One region of the Kitasatospora sp. NPDC004289 genome, then DNA from elsewhere that is predicted to be linked to it. Evidence: riboswitches for the same ligand, from Rfam matches in the RefSeq annotation. Region 1 holds a riboswitch; each other region holds the start of a gene.
What was found. A riboswitch is a leader RNA that binds a small molecule or an ion and turns the genes downstream of it on or off. The one in region 1 is predicted to bind cyclic di-AMP.

Region 1 (3,899 bases):
AACAGCGGCAGGTCGCTGGCCTCGGAGGCGGCGTGCGCCACGGCGAGCGAGACGCCCAGGATGGCGTTGGCGCCGAGCGAGGACTTGTCCGGGGTGGCGTCCAGGTCGAGCATGGCCTGGTCGATCAGGCGCTGCTCGGTGGCGTCGTAGCCGACGAGCTCCGGGCCGATCTGCTCGATGACGGCCAGGACGGCCTTCTCGACGCCCTTGCCGAAGTAGCGGTTCTTGTCACCGTCGCGGAGCTCAAGCGCCTCGAAGGCGCCGGTGGAGGCACCCGACGGGACGGCGGCACGGCCGGTGCTGCCGTCGTCCAGACCGACCTCGACCTCGACCGTGGGGTTGCCACGGGAGTCGAGGATCTCGCGGGCTACGACGACATCGATGGACGGCACGAGGCATCTCCTTGCGGAAGCGGGATGTGTAGTCGTTACGACCAGAGCCTAACCGCACCGGGCCCCGGGACCACGCTGACCTTGGTCCCGTCTCACCTCGTGGCCTTCCTACCCACCGGTAGTTCACCCGGGACGGGCACGGAGGGGCCGCACCGTCGAACGGTGCGGCCCCTCCGTGATGACGGTGCGTCGGATCAGCCCAGCTGGAGGACCTGGCCGGGGTAGATCAGGTCGGGGTTGCCACCCACGACCGACTTGTTGGCCTGGTAGACCTGGTGCCAGTCCTGGCCCTTGGCGGCGGCGATGCCGGACAGGGTGTCACCGGACTTGACGGTGTAGTTGCCGGTGGCCGGGGCCTTCGGCGCGGCGTGCTTCGGGGCGTTCACCGTCGGCGCGGCGGCCTTCGGGGTCTCGACCTTGGGCGCCGGCTTGGTGGTCTCGGCGGCCTTGGGCGCGGCCTTCTTGGTCTCCGTCTTGGGGGCGGCCTTCGGGGTCTCCGCCTTCGGCGCAGTCGTGCGGGTCTCCGAACGGGAGGCCTTGGCCTCGGAGTTGGTGTCGACCTGGGCGGCGGCGCCGCCCTTGGTCAGACCCGCCTTCACGGAGCAGACCGGCCAGGCGCCGGGGCCCTGGGAGGCGAGCACCTTCTCGGCGACCGCGATCTGCTGGCCCTTGGTGGCCTGGTTGGCCTGCGGCGCGTAGGCCTTGCCGCCGAAGCCGGCCCAGGTGCTGGAGGTGAACTGCAGGCCGCCGTAGAAGCCGTTGCCGGTGTTGATCGACCAGTTGCCGCCGCTCTCGCACTGGGCGACCTTGTCCCAGGTCGAGACGGGCGCGGCCTGGGCGCCGGTGGCGGCCATCAGCGGAAGGGCGAGGCCGACGCCCGCGACGCCCGCGACGGCGATCGCCTTCTCGGCCTGGGTACGACGACGGTGACGGCCCGAACCAGAAAACAGCATGAAGAAGTCCCTCTCCGCACGCCTGCGAGGTGAGCTGTCGGGTTCGGACCGGGAGGTGGCCCGGCCGCCGTGAGGCGGCTTCACCCCAAGCCGTGGGGGGACGGCGACGTACGTGTGGGTCCCCCGCCCCTGCCCAAGGGTCTGGTCGGTGTCCCGGTAGCGCGGCGGGCAGGATTCGGCGTTCCGCGCGCGGGGTCCGCAGCTGCGGACTGCAGGGAGGGTAAGCAGATCAGCTGATCGATCACAAGCTCATGTCGAACACATCACACCGAAATCACGCTGCGCGGTGGGTCGTCCACAAACCGTACCCCTGTGGCCGGATTGATGTGTATTCAGATCACGGTCGATCAGATATGACCGACACGCCGTCAGATAGCGGGTGTTCAGCCTTCCGGGGTGAAGCGGACCGGCAACTCCCGCAGCCCGCGCATGATCAGACCGCCGCGCCAGCGCAGGTCAGCGGGCTCGGCGGCGAGTTGCAGGTCGGGCAGCCGGGTCAGCAGGGCGGCGAGCGCGAGCTGTCCCTCCATCCGGGCCAGCGGGGCGCCGATGCAGTAGTGGATGCCGTGGCCGAAACCCAGGTGCGGATTGTCCTTGCGCGCGAGGTCGAGGGTGTTCTCCGCCGCGAACCGGGCCGGGTCGCGGTCGGCCGCCGCCAGCACCACCAGCACCGGGTCGCCGACCGGGATGTCCACCCCGCCGATGGTCAGCGGGCTGGTGGCGAACCGCCAGGTGGCCAGCTCCACCGGGCCGTCGTAGCGCAGCAGTTCCTCCACCGCCGTCTCCAGCAGCGCGCTCTCGCCCCGGCGCAGCGACGCCTGCAGCAGCTCCCGCTGCTCCGGGTTGCGCAGCAGTGCGTAGGTGCCGTTGCCGATCAGGTTGATGGTGGTCTCGAAGCCGGCGAACAGCAGGATGAAGGCCATCGCGGCGGCCTCGTTCTCCGTCAGGTGCTCACCGTGGTCGCTGGCCCGGATCAGGCCGGAGATCAGGTCGTCGCCGAGGTCGGCCCGCTTGCGGTGGATCAGCTCCAGCAGGTAGGCGCGGATCTTCTTCACCGCCCGCCCCACTCCGCCGCGTTGGCCGCCGTGGTGACGGATCATCGCCCCGGCCCAGTCCCGCAGGTCGTCCTGGTCCTCCGGCGGCACGCCGAGCAGGTCGCAGATCGCGTAGATGGGCAGCGGGAAGGCGAACTCGTGGATCAGGTCGGCCTCGCCGCGGGCCGCGAAGCCGTCGACCAGGCGGTCGGTCAGCTCCTGCACCCGGGGCTGGAACTCGGCCACCCGGCGCGGGGTGAAGGCCTTGGACACCAGCCGGCGCAGCCGGGTGTGGTCCGGCGGGTCGATGTTCAGCAGATGGGTCATCAGGTCGGCCTGCCGCTCCCCCGGGATGCCGACCCGGCCGGTGCGGTGGGCCTGCTCGCTGTGGTGCGCCGGGTTCTTGGAGAGCCGGGCGTCGGCCAGCGCCTGCCGGGCGTCCGCGTACCGGGTGACCAGCCAGGCGTCCACCCCGCTGGGCAGCGTGGTGCGGTGCACCGGGGCGTGCTCGCGCAGCCAGGCGTACGCGGGGTACGGGTCGGCGGCGAACTCCCAGGTGAAGAGGGCGGGCTGGGTCGGGGCGGGGCTGTCCGGCATGGTGTGAACGGTAACCCGCCGAAGTACGAGTGAGCCTGGTCACCTGGGGGGTAATTGCTCTTGCGGAGGATCGGAGCGTGCTTACGATCCTCCGATACGGACTTGGAGGGACGCCGGTGCGGCGCGTCCCGCCGGGCGCGGCTCAAGGAGGAGCAGTCCCATGCGAGTAACCGGGGCAGTGGTGGTCATCGCGGTACTGGACGGCGGTTCGGGTGCCGGGCTGGCCCGGCGGTTCGCCGCCGCCGGCGCGGCCGGGATGCTGATCGCCGATCAGCGGGCCGGCGTGGCGGAGGACCTGGCCACCGAACTGGACCGTCCGGGCTGCCCGGTGGTCGGGGTGGGCGCCGACGTCCGGCAGCCCTCCGACGTGGCCGCCCTGGTCTCCACCGCGGTCAAGCACCTGGGCCCGATCGACCTGTTCTGCGTCTGCGGCCCCGACGCCGAGCGCATCCTCCCGATCGCCGAACTCCCCGCCACCCTCGGCCCGCTGGCCGAGCTGATGGCCCAGGTCGGCGAGGCGATCGGCGAGGTCCTCGCCCCCGCCGTCGCCGCCTGAGCCCTTCCGCTCACTCCGCCGCCCGGACCTCGTCCCGGTAGGCGCGGGTGGTGGCGCGCAGCGCCTGGTCGATGTCCAGGTCCTCGTCGTAGGCCCGCTGGGCGAGGGCCAGCAGCACCCTGCCCAGGCTCTCCTGGTCGAGCGCGGCGGGGAGTTCGTACGGGGCGTCCGGAACGGCGGTGAAGCCGGCCCGGCGGACCCGGGAGACCAGCTTGGCGGCGTACGCCAGCGCGGGCAGCCCGGCCGGGACGCCGTCTAGGATCGAGTCGCGCTGCTTCTCGGCGGCCTTGAGCTGCTCCCAGTTGGCCTCCACCTCGGCCGCGCCGTCGGCCTCGACGTCCCCGAAGACGTGCGGGTGACGGTACAT
Region 2 (3,899 bases), on a different contig from region 1:
CTGCACCGGCGTGGGCAAGGCGCTGCTGGCCCAGCTGGACGAGCCCGAGGCGCGGGCCGTACTCGGCACCCAGCCGCTCCAGTCGCACACGCCGTACACCGTCACCGACCCGGACGAGCTCTTCGCCCAGCTGGCCCACGCCCGGGCCTCCGGCTACGTGGTGGACGACCAGGAGCAGGAGATCGGCGTGCGCTGCATCGCGGTCGCCGTCCCCGGCGCGCCGACCCCCACCGCCCTCTCGGTCTCCGGCCCGGAGGCCCGGATCCGGGCCCTGGAGGCACAGGCCGGGGAGAGCTCGCTGGTCCCCGTGATGCGCCAGATCGCGACCCGACTCGGTCAGGTCCTCGCCCCCTGACGTCAGGTCAGGCCCGCCCGGCCTCAGTCCGGATCGAGGTCGGGCGGGCCCGCCTGCGCCGCCGTCAGCTGGAAGACCGTCAGCTCCGGCTCCACGCCCACCTCGCGGAACAGCCGCGGCGCGGCGGCCAGCTTCGGATCCGCCCGGACGGCCTCCAGGGTGGCCTTGTCCCGCCACAGGCTCTGCACCCGCCAGCGGCCGCCGGGCCCGCGCAGCAGTTCCGTCCTGATCAGCCCCTCCGGCAGCGCCCCCGCCACCAACTCCCGGTACGACGTCACGAGTTGGGCCTCCTTGTCGGGGCCGACCACCCCGGAGACCTCGCTCAACACCTGTCCGGACATCGTCCTCACCTCCGCCAGTCCTCCACGCTACGCCGTTACAGTCTGTACAGGGAGTACGGCACTGAGCGAGCGGAGTGGACCATGGGTGGACGGAAGCTGACGGCCGTGCTGGCGGGGGCGGCGGCACTGGCCCTGGGGACGGCCGTGCCGGCCAGTGCGGCGCCCTCGCACTCCGACCTGGAGGCGGTCCGGATCGACGCGGATCCGGCCCCGCCCGGCGGCGTCACCACCGCGCACGGTTTCGTCGCCAACCGGGGGCCGGACCGGACCGCCTCCCCGTTCCGGGTGACGATCACGCTGCCGGCCGGCTTCACCTTCGAAGGCCCGTACTTCCCGGCGGACTGCCGGGCCACGGCCGGGCACCACGTACTGACCTGCACCTTCCCCGCCGGGCTGCCCCCGCTCCGGACCGCCAGCGCGAACGCCCCGGTCCGGGTGGACCTGGACCTGCCCCCCGGCACGCAGGCCGAGGGGCAGGTCACGGTGTACAGCGCGGACGACACGGACCTCGCGAACAACTCCACGCCGTTCACGCTCACCGTGGGCTGAATCAGCGGTAGACGCGGACCCAGTCGGCGGCGAAGTCGATCGGCGCGGTGCCGGACGGCCCCGGGTGGTACTTCCCGGCACCCACCGAGAGGTTGAGGATCAGGTAGGCGGACCAGCTGGACCCGACGCCCTGGTTGTCGGAGAAGACCTTGACGCCGTTCACGTACCAGTCGACGGAGTTCGCGCCGTAGTACGTGCCGATGGTGACCCACTTGTCGTGGCCGATCGCGGTGGCGTCGGTGAGGTACTTCTGGCCCGACCTGACGTGGTTGGTCAGCTCCAGCAGCGCGGCGTTGTCCGGGTGGTACTCGAAGGTGTCGATCTCCCCGTTGCCGTCCTTCCAGGTCCACAGGGCCGGCCAGGCACCCGCCTCGGAGGGCAGCTTGACCCGGGCCTCGGCGTAGTCGCCGGTCCGCACCTGGAAGCCCTGCGAGGAGTACTCGGTGGTGAGCAGCCCGGTGTCCCAGGCCTGCCTGCCGTTCTCCAGGGTGTGCGCGGAGGGCTTGGCCGTGAAGGTGGCCACACCGTTCGCGACCGAGACGCCGGACGGGTTCAGCCAGTCCAGCTTGTTGTCGTCGGGGTTGTGGTTGCCGTAACGGTAGCTGCTGCTGCGGTCGTTGACCCACTTGCTGCCGAGCGCGACGGGAGCGTCGAACTCCTCCGACCAGGTCAGCGCCTTGCCCGGCACGGGCGAACCACCCGGGGTCGGGGTCGGGGTGGGCGTCGGAGTGGGCGTGGGCGTAGGCGTAGGCGTGGGGGTCGGGGTCGGGGTCACCGAGCCACCGCCGACGGTCAGCTGACGGGACGGCAGGTTGTGCCAGCCCCCGTTCTGGTCCTGCCAGAAGCCGAACTGGGTGTACGTCCCGGCCGGCAGCGCCCTGGCACCGCTGGTGAAGGTCACCCCGCCCGGGCAGATCCGCACGTTGCTCGCGTTGCCGGGGAAGTCGAGGTTGCGCCCGGCGGCGTCCCGGACGCCGACGCCGAGGGTCTTGGCGGTGAAGCAGGAGCCGGAGTGCACGGTCAGGCTGGCCCGGCCGGCCACGTCCGCGGCCAGGGTGTTCGGGCTGAGCCGGTCCTGGGTGACGACGGTGACGGCCTCGGCCTGGCTGGCCAGCGGGGCGGCGGCGATCAGTGGTACAGCCACGAGGGCGGCCGCGCCGAGGCGCGCGGGAGTGACGGAGAAGCGCATGGGCAGGAGTCCTCTTTCGACGCCTGCGAGGTGAGCTGTCGGGTTCGGGCATGAGGGGACGCCCGGCCGCCCGTGAGCGGCTTCACCCCGAGTGCCCCTGCGCCGAGTGGGCGGGCAGGGGTCACGGACTGACCTGGTTCCCCCGCTCCTGCCCGTACTCGGTGTGGTCGAGTGACCGTCGACGGGCAGGCAGGACTCGGCGCCCCGGCGACGGCGTCCGCAGCTACACGAACTCCATGCAGGCTAGGCAGCTCCCCCACCGAGCGACAACGAGAGCTCCCTCACACCGACCGTCGGGGCCCACGACGGCTCCCACCGCGGGCCCCGACCGCTTCAGCAGGCGTTTCCGTGCGCTTCCAGGGTGAACCGGTCCTTGGGGGCGACCGCGTTCGGCTCGCGGACGCCGAACGGACTGGTGTTCCCCAGGGTGATGTTCACGTTGTGGAAGTTCGTGTAGTCGGCCGGAGTGTCCACCGGGGAGTACTCGACCTTCCCGCCGGCCGCCCGGATCGCTCCGGCCGTGGTCAGCTGGACCTGACTGTTCGGCAGCATCGCGGACGCCTCGGCGCCGGTCTTCCCCATCGAGCCGGTGAACACCTGCCCCCGGTCCTGGGACCGGGTGACCCCTCCGATGGCGACGACGTAGTCGTCCGGCACCTTGGAGCTCGGCGTGCTCGGGGCCTGCGGTCCGTTGCCCACCCAGCAGAAGCTGGTCTGCTGCGGCCGCTTCGGGCTCAGCAGGCCGAGCTTCTCGCCCACCCAGCCGGCCGCCTCCCCCAGCTTCCCGCCGACCTCCTTCGCGGAGTTGTAGATCCCCCAGACCGGGAACACCGCCCCGGCGCAACCGGAGCCGGCGTCACTGCCGGAGCCGCGGCCCGCCAACCACTCCAGGCCCCGCGCGCCGCAGTCGACCCATCCCGCCGCCGTCGAGGTCAGGGGGATCAGCCCCAACGCGGCGAGCTTGGTGTGCGCCACCTCCAGGTAGTCCGCGAAGTCCTCGTACTCGCCGGGGAGCGGAGTGAAGGGGCCGTACTTGTGGACCGTCCGGAGGAAGGTCGACAAGGTGTCCCAGTCGAGGTCCGGGTGGGCGGAGCGCCGGTCCGAGTCGCCGTTCCAGAACGCCTCCACGTCGCGCCGGTCGAACTCGGCGGAGACGGCAGCGGTGAGGGCGGCCCGGCGCAGCGCCTCGCGCATCACCTGCTGGGTCCGCTCGGCCGACTCGCCCGCGTTCCTCGCGGACTCACGTGCCTGCTCGACCGCGACCAGCGCGTCGTCGGCCGACGCCTTGGCCGCACTCGCGTGGTCCCGGGCCCGGTCGGCCGCCCCTTGCGCCCTGGCGGCACTCGCCGCCGCCTCGGCTGCCGCGCCGCGGGCCTGCGCGGCAGCCGCGCGCGCCCGGGCGGCCGACGCCTCGGCCTGGTCGGCCGAGCTCTTGGCGTCCCGGGCGTGGCCGGCCGCCTGGTCG
Region 3 (3,899 bases), on a different contig from region 1:
CTTCCCGAGCGGGAGGAGCGGGCCCGTCACCAACGGCTGCTCGGCCGGGCCGACCCGCTGGTGGCGGCCGACCTCGCCAAGCCACGCCGCCGACCGGCCACGCGCGGCGCCTCGGGGGCCGTCGGGCACACCGCCGCCGACCGCCCCGGCACGCTGCCGGTGCTGGACGCCGCCCTGCTGGGCTCCGGCTCCGTCCTGGTCGCCTGCGGCCAGGCGGGCGTGCGGCTGCTCACCCCGGACGGTCGTACCAAGGCCCAGTGGGACGTGCCCGCCGACCAGTTGGTGCTCGCCGACCACGGCGGGTCCGCCCTGCTGGTGGCCTCCTACGGGCAGACCCGCGAGGTCTCGCGGCTGGACCTCGCGACCCGCACCGTCCGGCCCTGGACGACCCTGCGCGCCTCCTGGCTGGCCCGCTCCTACGACGGACGCCACCTGATCACCGCTGACGGCGACGGCATCGTGGTGCTGGACGCCCTCGCCTCCGGACCGACCGCGGTCTGGCGCGAACTCGGGCGCGAGGAGAGGCTGGTGAGCGGCGTGGCCCGCTCGGCCGACGGCTGCGCGGCGGTCGTGGCCTCGGCGCTGCCCGACGGCTCACCCCTGCTCGAACTCTGGCACTGGGAGCTGCCGGGCTGGCAACTGCGCTCCCGGCAGCGGCTGGAGGGGTACCAGCCGGGGCAGTCCGTCCCCTTGGCGGCCGGGGGGTTGCTCGCCGCCGAGCAGCCCGAGGCCGACGGACCGTCGGACGACGACAGCACCGTCCTGCGGCTGGTGACCGGCACCGGCCCCGGCCACCGGCTCGCGGCCGCCGAGCCGGACGGCCCGATCGGCGACGGCGACCACTGGGCCCTCCCGGCCCTCGACGCTGCGGGCACCGGCATCCTGCTCCACGCGGGCAGCGGTCCGAGCGCCGTCCCGGCTGCGACCGTCCACTTCCCCGGGGCCGACCTCCGGCACGCCCCGGGGCTGCGGCAGCACGCGGACGCGGTCACCTACTGGCACCGCTCCGGCCGCATCCTGGCCACCAGCACGGACGGCACCACCCTCCGGGCCTCCCTCCGCGTCACGGGCACCCACTGACCGCCCCTAGGCTGGTCGCCGACGCCCGACGGGCGTCGAGCGAGAGGACGGGTGAAATCGGCGTGGCCGTAGTCGAGTTGAGGGTTCGGTTCGGAGTCGACGACCGGGAGCTGTCCGAGCTGCACGCGCGGGCCTTCGGCGCGGACGCCGGGCCGGCCGTCACGCCGTGGGCGAGCCGGCTGGAGCGGCACAGCCTCACCTGGGTCGGTGCCTTCGAGGCCGAGCGGCTGGTCGGCTTCGTCCACGCGGTCTGGGACGGCGGAAGGCACGCCTTCGTGCTGGACACCGCCGTCCACCCCGACCACCAACGCCTCGGCATCGGAAAGCGGTTGGTCGACGCGGTGGCCGAGGAGGCCTTCCGCGCCGGTTGCGACTGGGTGCACGTGGACTACGAGCCCGAGAACGCCGACTTCTACGAGGGGGCCTGCGGCTTCCGCCCGACCCCGGCCGGCCTGCGCTCCCGGCACCGGACGGCCTGAACCGGCGCGTCCGGTCTGTGAGCTGCGCTACAGCACCGCTCACCGACTCGTACGCGTCGGAACGGCTGCTAGCCTGCTCCGAGTCGCCCGCTCCGCGCGGGCCCCTCCGGTGGGACGCCGAATCCCGTCCACCCGCCGGTGGCCTTTCGAGCACGGACACGGACGGGAGCGGGGGAACCAGGTCAGCCGCCTGCTGCCCCCCGCCAGCGCCCGTGCGTCCGCGGTGGCCGCCGCAGGCTCGGGGTGAAGCCGCTCCCACAGCCGCGGCCGGGCCGTACCTCCGGTCCGAACCCGACAGCTCACCTCGCAGGCGTCGCAGAGGAACCTGTCCATGCGCTTTTCTGCCACCCCTGTACGGGTCGGCGCGGTGGCCGCAGCCGGCCTGCTCGCCCTGCCCCTCCTGGTCAGCACCCAGGCGTCCGCCAGCGGTCCGACCGTCGTCGAGGACCGGATCACCCCGGCCCCGGCGGTCGCCGGACCCTCGGTCACGGCCTCGCTCGCCGTGCACTCCTCGCGCTGCTTCACCGCGGACAGCGTCGGGGTCGCCGTCCGCGACGCGGCCGGCCGCCGGACCGACTTCCCCGGCGCGGCCCGGAACGTCCGGATCTGCCCGAGCGGAACCACCGTCACCACCGGCGCACTCGACCTGCCGGCCGGCACCTACACGGAGTTCGGCCGCTGGCGGGGCCTCGACGGCCGCTGGCACAACCTGCCCACCCACACCCTGACCGTGGGCACGGCGCCGACTCCCACCCCGACGCCCACCCCCACCCCGACGCCCACCCCCACCCCGACGCCCTCGCCGACGCCGACGCCCTCGCCGAGTCCGAGTCCGACGCCCACCCCCACCCCCACCCCGAGCCCGACCCCGACGGCGGCGCCCAGCACGCCCGCAGGCATGCGCGCGCTGCCGGACCCGCTCTACGGCGTCACCGTCGACGACGTCTCCAAGCTCTCCGCCATCGTGGACTCCTCGCGCCACCTGGCGCGCACCCCGACCACCCGCCTGGTCTTCGACGAGACCGAGGGCCCGAGCTCCTACACCGCGGCGGTCGACCAACTCCAGCCCGTCAGCTACCTCATGGGCGAGATCCTGGACTCCGAGTTCGTCAAGAACTTCTCGCCCCAGGCCTACCACGACCGCGTCGCCCAGTACCTGAACGCCTTCGGCGGCAAGGTGGACGTCTGGGAGATCGGCAACGAGGTCAACGGCAACTGGCTCGGCAGCTACGCCGACGTCTCCACCAAGATCACCGACGCCTACCGCCAGGTCGAGGCGGCCGGCAAGCGCAGCGCGCTGACCCTCTACTACGACATCGGCTGCGGCAACGGCCCCTCCGAGCTCGACCCGCTGGCCTTCACCAAGCAGTACGTCCCGGAGGACATGCGCAACGGCCTGGACTACGTGACCCTCAGCTACTACGAGGGCCAGTGCAACAACATCCGCCCCAGCGCGGCGACTTGGACCTCCTACTTCCAGCAGCTGCACGCCCTCTACCCGAACGCCAAGCTCGGCTTCGGCGAGATCGGCCTCCCCGACGCCGCCACCTCCTCCACCCAGGCGGCGGCCCAGGCCATGCTGACGTACTACTACGGCCTGAAGATCGACCTGCCCTACTACGTGGGCGGCCACTTCTGGTGGTACTACGCCGAGGACATGATCCCCTACGCCACCAAGCCGCTCTGGCAGACCCTGAACACGGCCCTCCAGCGCTGACCCCACCCGCCGGTCGGGTGAACCTCGGCCGCGGTCGGAGGGGCGGCGGCGTGACGGCACGTCGGGTGTGCGCTGATGGTGCGGCCCGACCCAGGCCGCACCCCGGAGGATGATCCGATGCCGATCCGCCCTACCACCGGCCGTGCCCGTCGGTGCACCGCGACCGTGGCCGTGGCCGTGCTGCTGCTCGGGGCGGCGGGCTGCTCGGACGACAAGGACGGCGGGGGCGGGCCCAGTACGACGCCCACCCCCGCCGCCACGGCCTCGGCCAGCCCGTCGGCTTCCCGCTCCGCCACGGCCTCCGCCTCCGCCACCGCCTCCGCCTCCGCAACGGCCTCGGCCTCGGCTTCGGCGAGCCCGTCGGCCGGCGCCTCCACGGCGGCGACCGCCACCACCGTCGTCATCCGCGACTTCACCTTCACCCCGGCCGAGCTCACCGTCGCGCCGGGGGCCAGGATCACCGTGACCAACGAGGACGGCACCGCACACACGCTCACCGCGACCGGCAGCGGCGGCTTCGACACCGGCACCCTCTCCCGGGGGCAGTCCAAGACCATCACCGCCCCGTCCACGCCCGGGAGTTACCCCTTCTTCTGCACGCTGCACCCGACCACCATGAAGGG
Region 4 (3,899 bases), on a different contig from region 1:
GTACCCGACGCTGCCGCTGGAGCAGCAGCGGATGCGGCTGCTGGGCGGGCTGGCGATGCTGGCCCAGCGCACCCAGGCCGAGGTGACCTGCGTGTTCGACGGTCAGGACCTGGACGCTCCGGTCATCATGGCGCCGCCGCGCGGGGTGCGGGTGCGCTTCAGCCGGACCGGCGAGACGGCGGACGAGCTGATCCGCCGGCTGGTGCGGGCCGAGCCGCAGGGGCGGCCGGTGGTGGTGGTCTCCACCGACAAGGAGGTGGCGGACGGCGTGAAGAAGGCGGGTGCGCGCCCGGTCTCCTCGATGCTGCTGCTCCGGCGGCTGTCCAGGCCGTGAACTCTTCTGATGTCCGGTCAGGGGAGCGTGGCGCGTTTGTGTCCGTCTCGTGAAAGCCGCTGTGCGTAGGGAAGTTCGTCCCGGTAGGGGAGTGGCGCGACGGCTCCTGACTCACTAGGGTCAGGCGTCAAACCTATTTTCTGGACTATCGCTCGAACGGGTGGGCGTCCAGGAGTGCTGAAGGAGTTCGTCACCTTGGCTTCCCACCGCCGTCCCAAGCAGCCGAGCCGCGCACGGGTCATCGTGCTCACCGCCGCCGCTGCGACCGCGGTCGCCGTCTCCGCCCAGTCCGGTGCCTACGCGGCCCCCGCGAAGCCGACCAAGGACGAGGTCAAGGCCCAGGTCGACAAGCTCTACGAAGAGGGCGAGCAGGCCGCCGAGCGCTACAACGGCGCCAAGGAGCGGGCCGACCAGCTGCGCAAGCAGGCCGACCAGCTGCAGGACCAGGTGGCCCGCGGCCAGGAGCAGATGACGCAGCTCCAGACCGGCCTGGCCGCCGTGGCGGCGGACGAGTACCGCAACGGCGGGGTCGACCCGTCGGTGGCGCTGATGCTCGCCTCCGACCCGGACGGCTACCTGAGCAAGGCCTCCAGCGCCGACCAGGTCAACCAGACCCAGGCGCAGACCCTGCGCTCGCTCCAGGACCAGCAGCGCCGGCTGGACCAGCAGAAGGCCGAGGCCGCCTCGGTGCTGGCCGAGCTGGACCGCAACACCAAGGCCCTGAACGACTCCAAGAACGAGGTCCAGCGCAAGCTGCAGGAGGCCAAGAACCTCCTCAACCAGCTGAGCGCCGCCGACCGCGCCGCCATCACCAGCGGCGACCGCTCCTCCCGCAGCGCCACCCGGATCGACCCGAGCACCCTGCCGCCGGCCGCCGGCTACGCGGGCGTCGCGATGAACGCCGCGCTCAGCAAGCAGGGCCGCGCGTACGTCTGGGGCGCCACCGGCCCGAACAACTTCGACTGCTCCGGCCTGATGGTCTGGGCCTACGCGCAGGCCGGCGTCTCGCTGCCGCGCACCTCGCAGTCGCAGGCCAGCGTCGGCACCAACGTGGGCAACGACGTGGCCAACGCCCAGCCGGGCGACCTGATCATCTATCACAGCGACGCGCACCACGTCGGCATGTACATCGGCAACGGCATGATGGTGCACGCGCCGCGCACCGGTGACGTGGTCAAGGTGGCCCCCGCCAACGTGATGCCGATCAAGACCATCCGCCGCGTCTGACGGCCGGTCAGCCGAGCACGGCATAACGGACAACTGGTGTGAGCCGGGGCAACTGACGCCCCGTGACACGCCCGGGCCCGCCGGAATCCCGCTGTGATGTGGGACACCTCCGGCGGGCCCTCCGTCGTCTCCGGAGGGCGAAATCTCAGCTCACCGTGCATTCGTGATCACGGTCGGTCGCAATCACAAATGCACTTGGACTTTCTTCCGTCTTTTTTCTTACAAGGATTTGAACCGATCACGGTTGGGTTACTAGGGTCATTGTCGAACCACCGCACTGTCGATCGTCCAGCCTGGGCGGCGGCGGTGGTTACCGCCGAGTTCGAGACGCAGCGGGGCAGGGAGAGTTGACTGCCCGACAGGGGACCCCCGAGGGGGTGGCTGCCGATCGGAGCCGGGGAACCACGTTCCTCGGGGTGAATCGGCGTCAGGCCGGCCGGGCCGTCGCGAGACGGTGCGGGGGTGAGACGTCGTAGGGCTACCTTCCAGCCCGAACCCGTCAGCTCACCCGGTAGGCGGACGTAGGAAGAAGGAGTCCGCCTTCGTGGCGTCCCATCGTCGTCCCAAGCCTGCCAGTCGTACCCGCGTCTCGATCATGACGGCCGCCGCGGCCGCCGCCGTGGTCCTCTCCAGCCAGACCGGAGCGCACGCCGACCCGCAGCCCTCCAAGGACGAGGTCAAGAGCCAGATCGACCAGCTCAACGAGCAGGCCGAGGTCACGACCGAGCAGTTCAACGCGAACACCGAGAAGCAGCAGGCCCTGCAGACCCAGGTCGGCCACCTCCAGGACGAGGTGGCGCGCGGTCAGGAGCAGGTGAACGCCCTCCAGGCCAGCCTCGGTGAGATCGCCGCCGAGCAGTACCGCAGCGGTGGGATATCCCCGACCGTCCAGCTGATGCTCTCCAGCAGCCCGGACGCCTTCCTCGGCCAGGCCGGTGCGATCAACCAGGTCGGCGTCTCGCAGGCCGACGCGCTGAAGCAGCTGAAGACCGAGCAGGACAAGCTCGACCAGCAGAAGGCCGAGACCCAGGGCAAGCTGGCCGACCTGGAGAAGACCAGCCAGCAGCTGAAGGCCCAGAAGGAGGACGTCCAGGGCAAGTTGGCGAAGGCCCAGGCCCTGTACGACTCGCTGGACGCGGCCGAGAAGCAGAAGATCCGCGAGGCCGAGCAGAAGGCCGCCGCCGAGGCGAGCGCCAAGGCCGCCGCGGCGAAGTCCGCGGCCAAGCCGCAGTCCTCCGGCGGTGACGAGCGCGCCTCCCGTTCGGAGAGCCGCACCGACCTGAGCTCCCTCCCGGCCGGCTCCTTCGCCGCGACCGTGGTCGCCGCCGCCGAGGCGCAGATCGGCAAGCCCTACGGCTGGGGCGACACCGGCCCGGACTCCTTCGACTGCTCCGGCCTGATGGTCTGGTCGTTCAAGAAGGCCGGGATCTCGCTGCCGCGCACCTCGCAGTCGCAGGCCGGCGCCGGCACCAACATCGGCACCAACATCGCCGACGCCAAGCCCGGCGACCTGATCATCTACTACGGCGACCGGCACCACGTCGGCCTGTACGTCGGCGGCGGCCAGATCGTGCACGCCCCGCGCACCGGCACCCTGGTCCGGCACGAGTCCGCCACGGTGATGCCGATCAACGCGATCGTCCGGGTCTGACCCACCCGAACGTCCTACAGCCCGCAGGCCCGGCCCCGTGCCGGGCCTGCGGCGTTTCCCGACGGTGGATCAGCTGTCCGATTAGTGGTCAAATATTCGGCCCTGTAGGGGTTTGGACTAGATCGCCGCGACTCGCTAACGTCTGCCCCCGGACCTCCGTCAGGACGCCCGCCCACCTGGTCGGCGGCGGTGGCCCGGCCGCACAGGAGCCGCCGCCGTGTCTCGTTCCCCCCTGCCGGCCGCCCGCCGGCTGACCCGCGCGCTGGTGCTCACCGCCGCCGCCACCACGGTGCTCGGCGTGGCGGCGGCCGGGGGCGCGGCCGCCGCGCCCGGCGCCCCGGCCGAGCCGACCTCGCGCAAGGACGTCAAGGCCCAGGTCGACCAGATCTACGAGGAGGCCGAGCAGGCCTCCGAGCGCGCCAACGCCGCCCAGGAGCAGCAGCGCGTCCTGCAGGCCGAGACCGGCACCCTCCAGGACCAGGTGGCCGCCGCCCAGGAGGAGCTCAACCGGCTGCGCTCCGACCTCGGTTCGGTGGCCGCCGCCCAGTACCGGGCCGGCGGCATCGACCCGGCCGTGCAGCTGATGCTGGACTCCGACCCGGCCGGCTACCTCTACCGGGCCCGCACCCTGGACCAGGTCAGCGAACGGCAGAACGACACCCTGCGCCAGGTGATCGACCGTCAGCG

Region 2: linked by a shared signal. The riboswitch ahead of ACWEPF_RS24700 (glycoside hydrolase family 16 protein) and the one ahead of ACWEPF_RS33400 (transglycosylase family protein) in region 1 are both predicted to bind cyclic di-AMP.
Region 3: linked by a shared signal. The riboswitch ahead of ACWEPF_RS19300 (hypothetical protein) and the one ahead of ACWEPF_RS33400 (transglycosylase family protein) in region 1 are both predicted to bind cyclic di-AMP.
Region 4: linked by a shared signal. The riboswitch ahead of ACWEPF_RS27575 (NlpC/P60 family protein) and the one ahead of ACWEPF_RS33400 (transglycosylase family protein) in region 1 are both predicted to bind cyclic di-AMP.

What each region holds. Positions count from the first base shown of each region.
Region 1 is NZ_JBSGEL010000075.1:19,333-23,231, forward strand. Features, by position in the region: gene eno (phosphopyruvate hydratase) at 1-392, opposite strand, end outside; gene ACWEPF_RS33400 (transglycosylase family protein) at 587-1,345, opposite strand; cyclic di-AMP (ydaO/yuaA leader) riboswitch at 1,351-1,503, opposite strand; gene ACWEPF_RS33405 (cytochrome P450 family protein) at 1,729-2,976, opposite strand; gene ACWEPF_RS33410 (SDR family NAD(P)-dependent oxidoreductase) at 3,137-3,532, shown strand; gene ACWEPF_RS33415 (MazG family protein) at 3,543-3,899, opposite strand, start outside.
Region 2 is NZ_JBSGEL010000039.1:866-4,764, reverse strand. Features, by position in the region: gene ACWEPF_RS24715 (IclR family transcriptional regulator) at 1-355, shown strand, start outside; gene ACWEPF_RS24710 (hypothetical protein) at 379-696, opposite strand; gene ACWEPF_RS24705 (hypothetical protein) at 778-1,245, shown strand; gene ACWEPF_RS24700 (glycoside hydrolase family 16 protein) at 1,247-2,434, opposite strand; cyclic di-AMP (ydaO/yuaA leader) riboswitch at 2,441-2,608, opposite strand; gene ACWEPF_RS24695 (hypothetical protein) at 2,768-3,899, opposite strand, start outside.
Region 3 is NZ_JBSGEL010000026.1:56,624-60,522, reverse strand. Features, by position in the region: gene ACWEPF_RS19310 (bpX6 domain-containing protein) at 1-1,080, shown strand, start outside; gene ACWEPF_RS19305 (GNAT family N-acetyltransferase) at 1,143-1,559, shown strand; cyclic di-AMP (ydaO/yuaA leader) riboswitch at 1,751-1,887, shown strand; gene ACWEPF_RS19300 (hypothetical protein) at 1,891-3,276, shown strand; gene ACWEPF_RS19295 (cupredoxin domain-containing protein) at 3,394-3,899, shown strand, end outside.
Region 4 is NZ_JBSGEL010000048.1:11,589-15,487, forward strand. Features, by position in the region: gene ACWEPF_RS27565 (NYN domain-containing protein) at 1-334, shown strand, start outside; gene ACWEPF_RS27570 (NlpC/P60 family protein) at 530-1,561, shown strand; cyclic di-AMP (ydaO/yuaA leader) riboswitch at 1,934-2,095, shown strand; gene ACWEPF_RS27575 (NlpC/P60 family protein) at 2,157-3,212, shown strand; gene ACWEPF_RS27580 (C40 family peptidase) at 3,430-3,899, shown strand, end outside.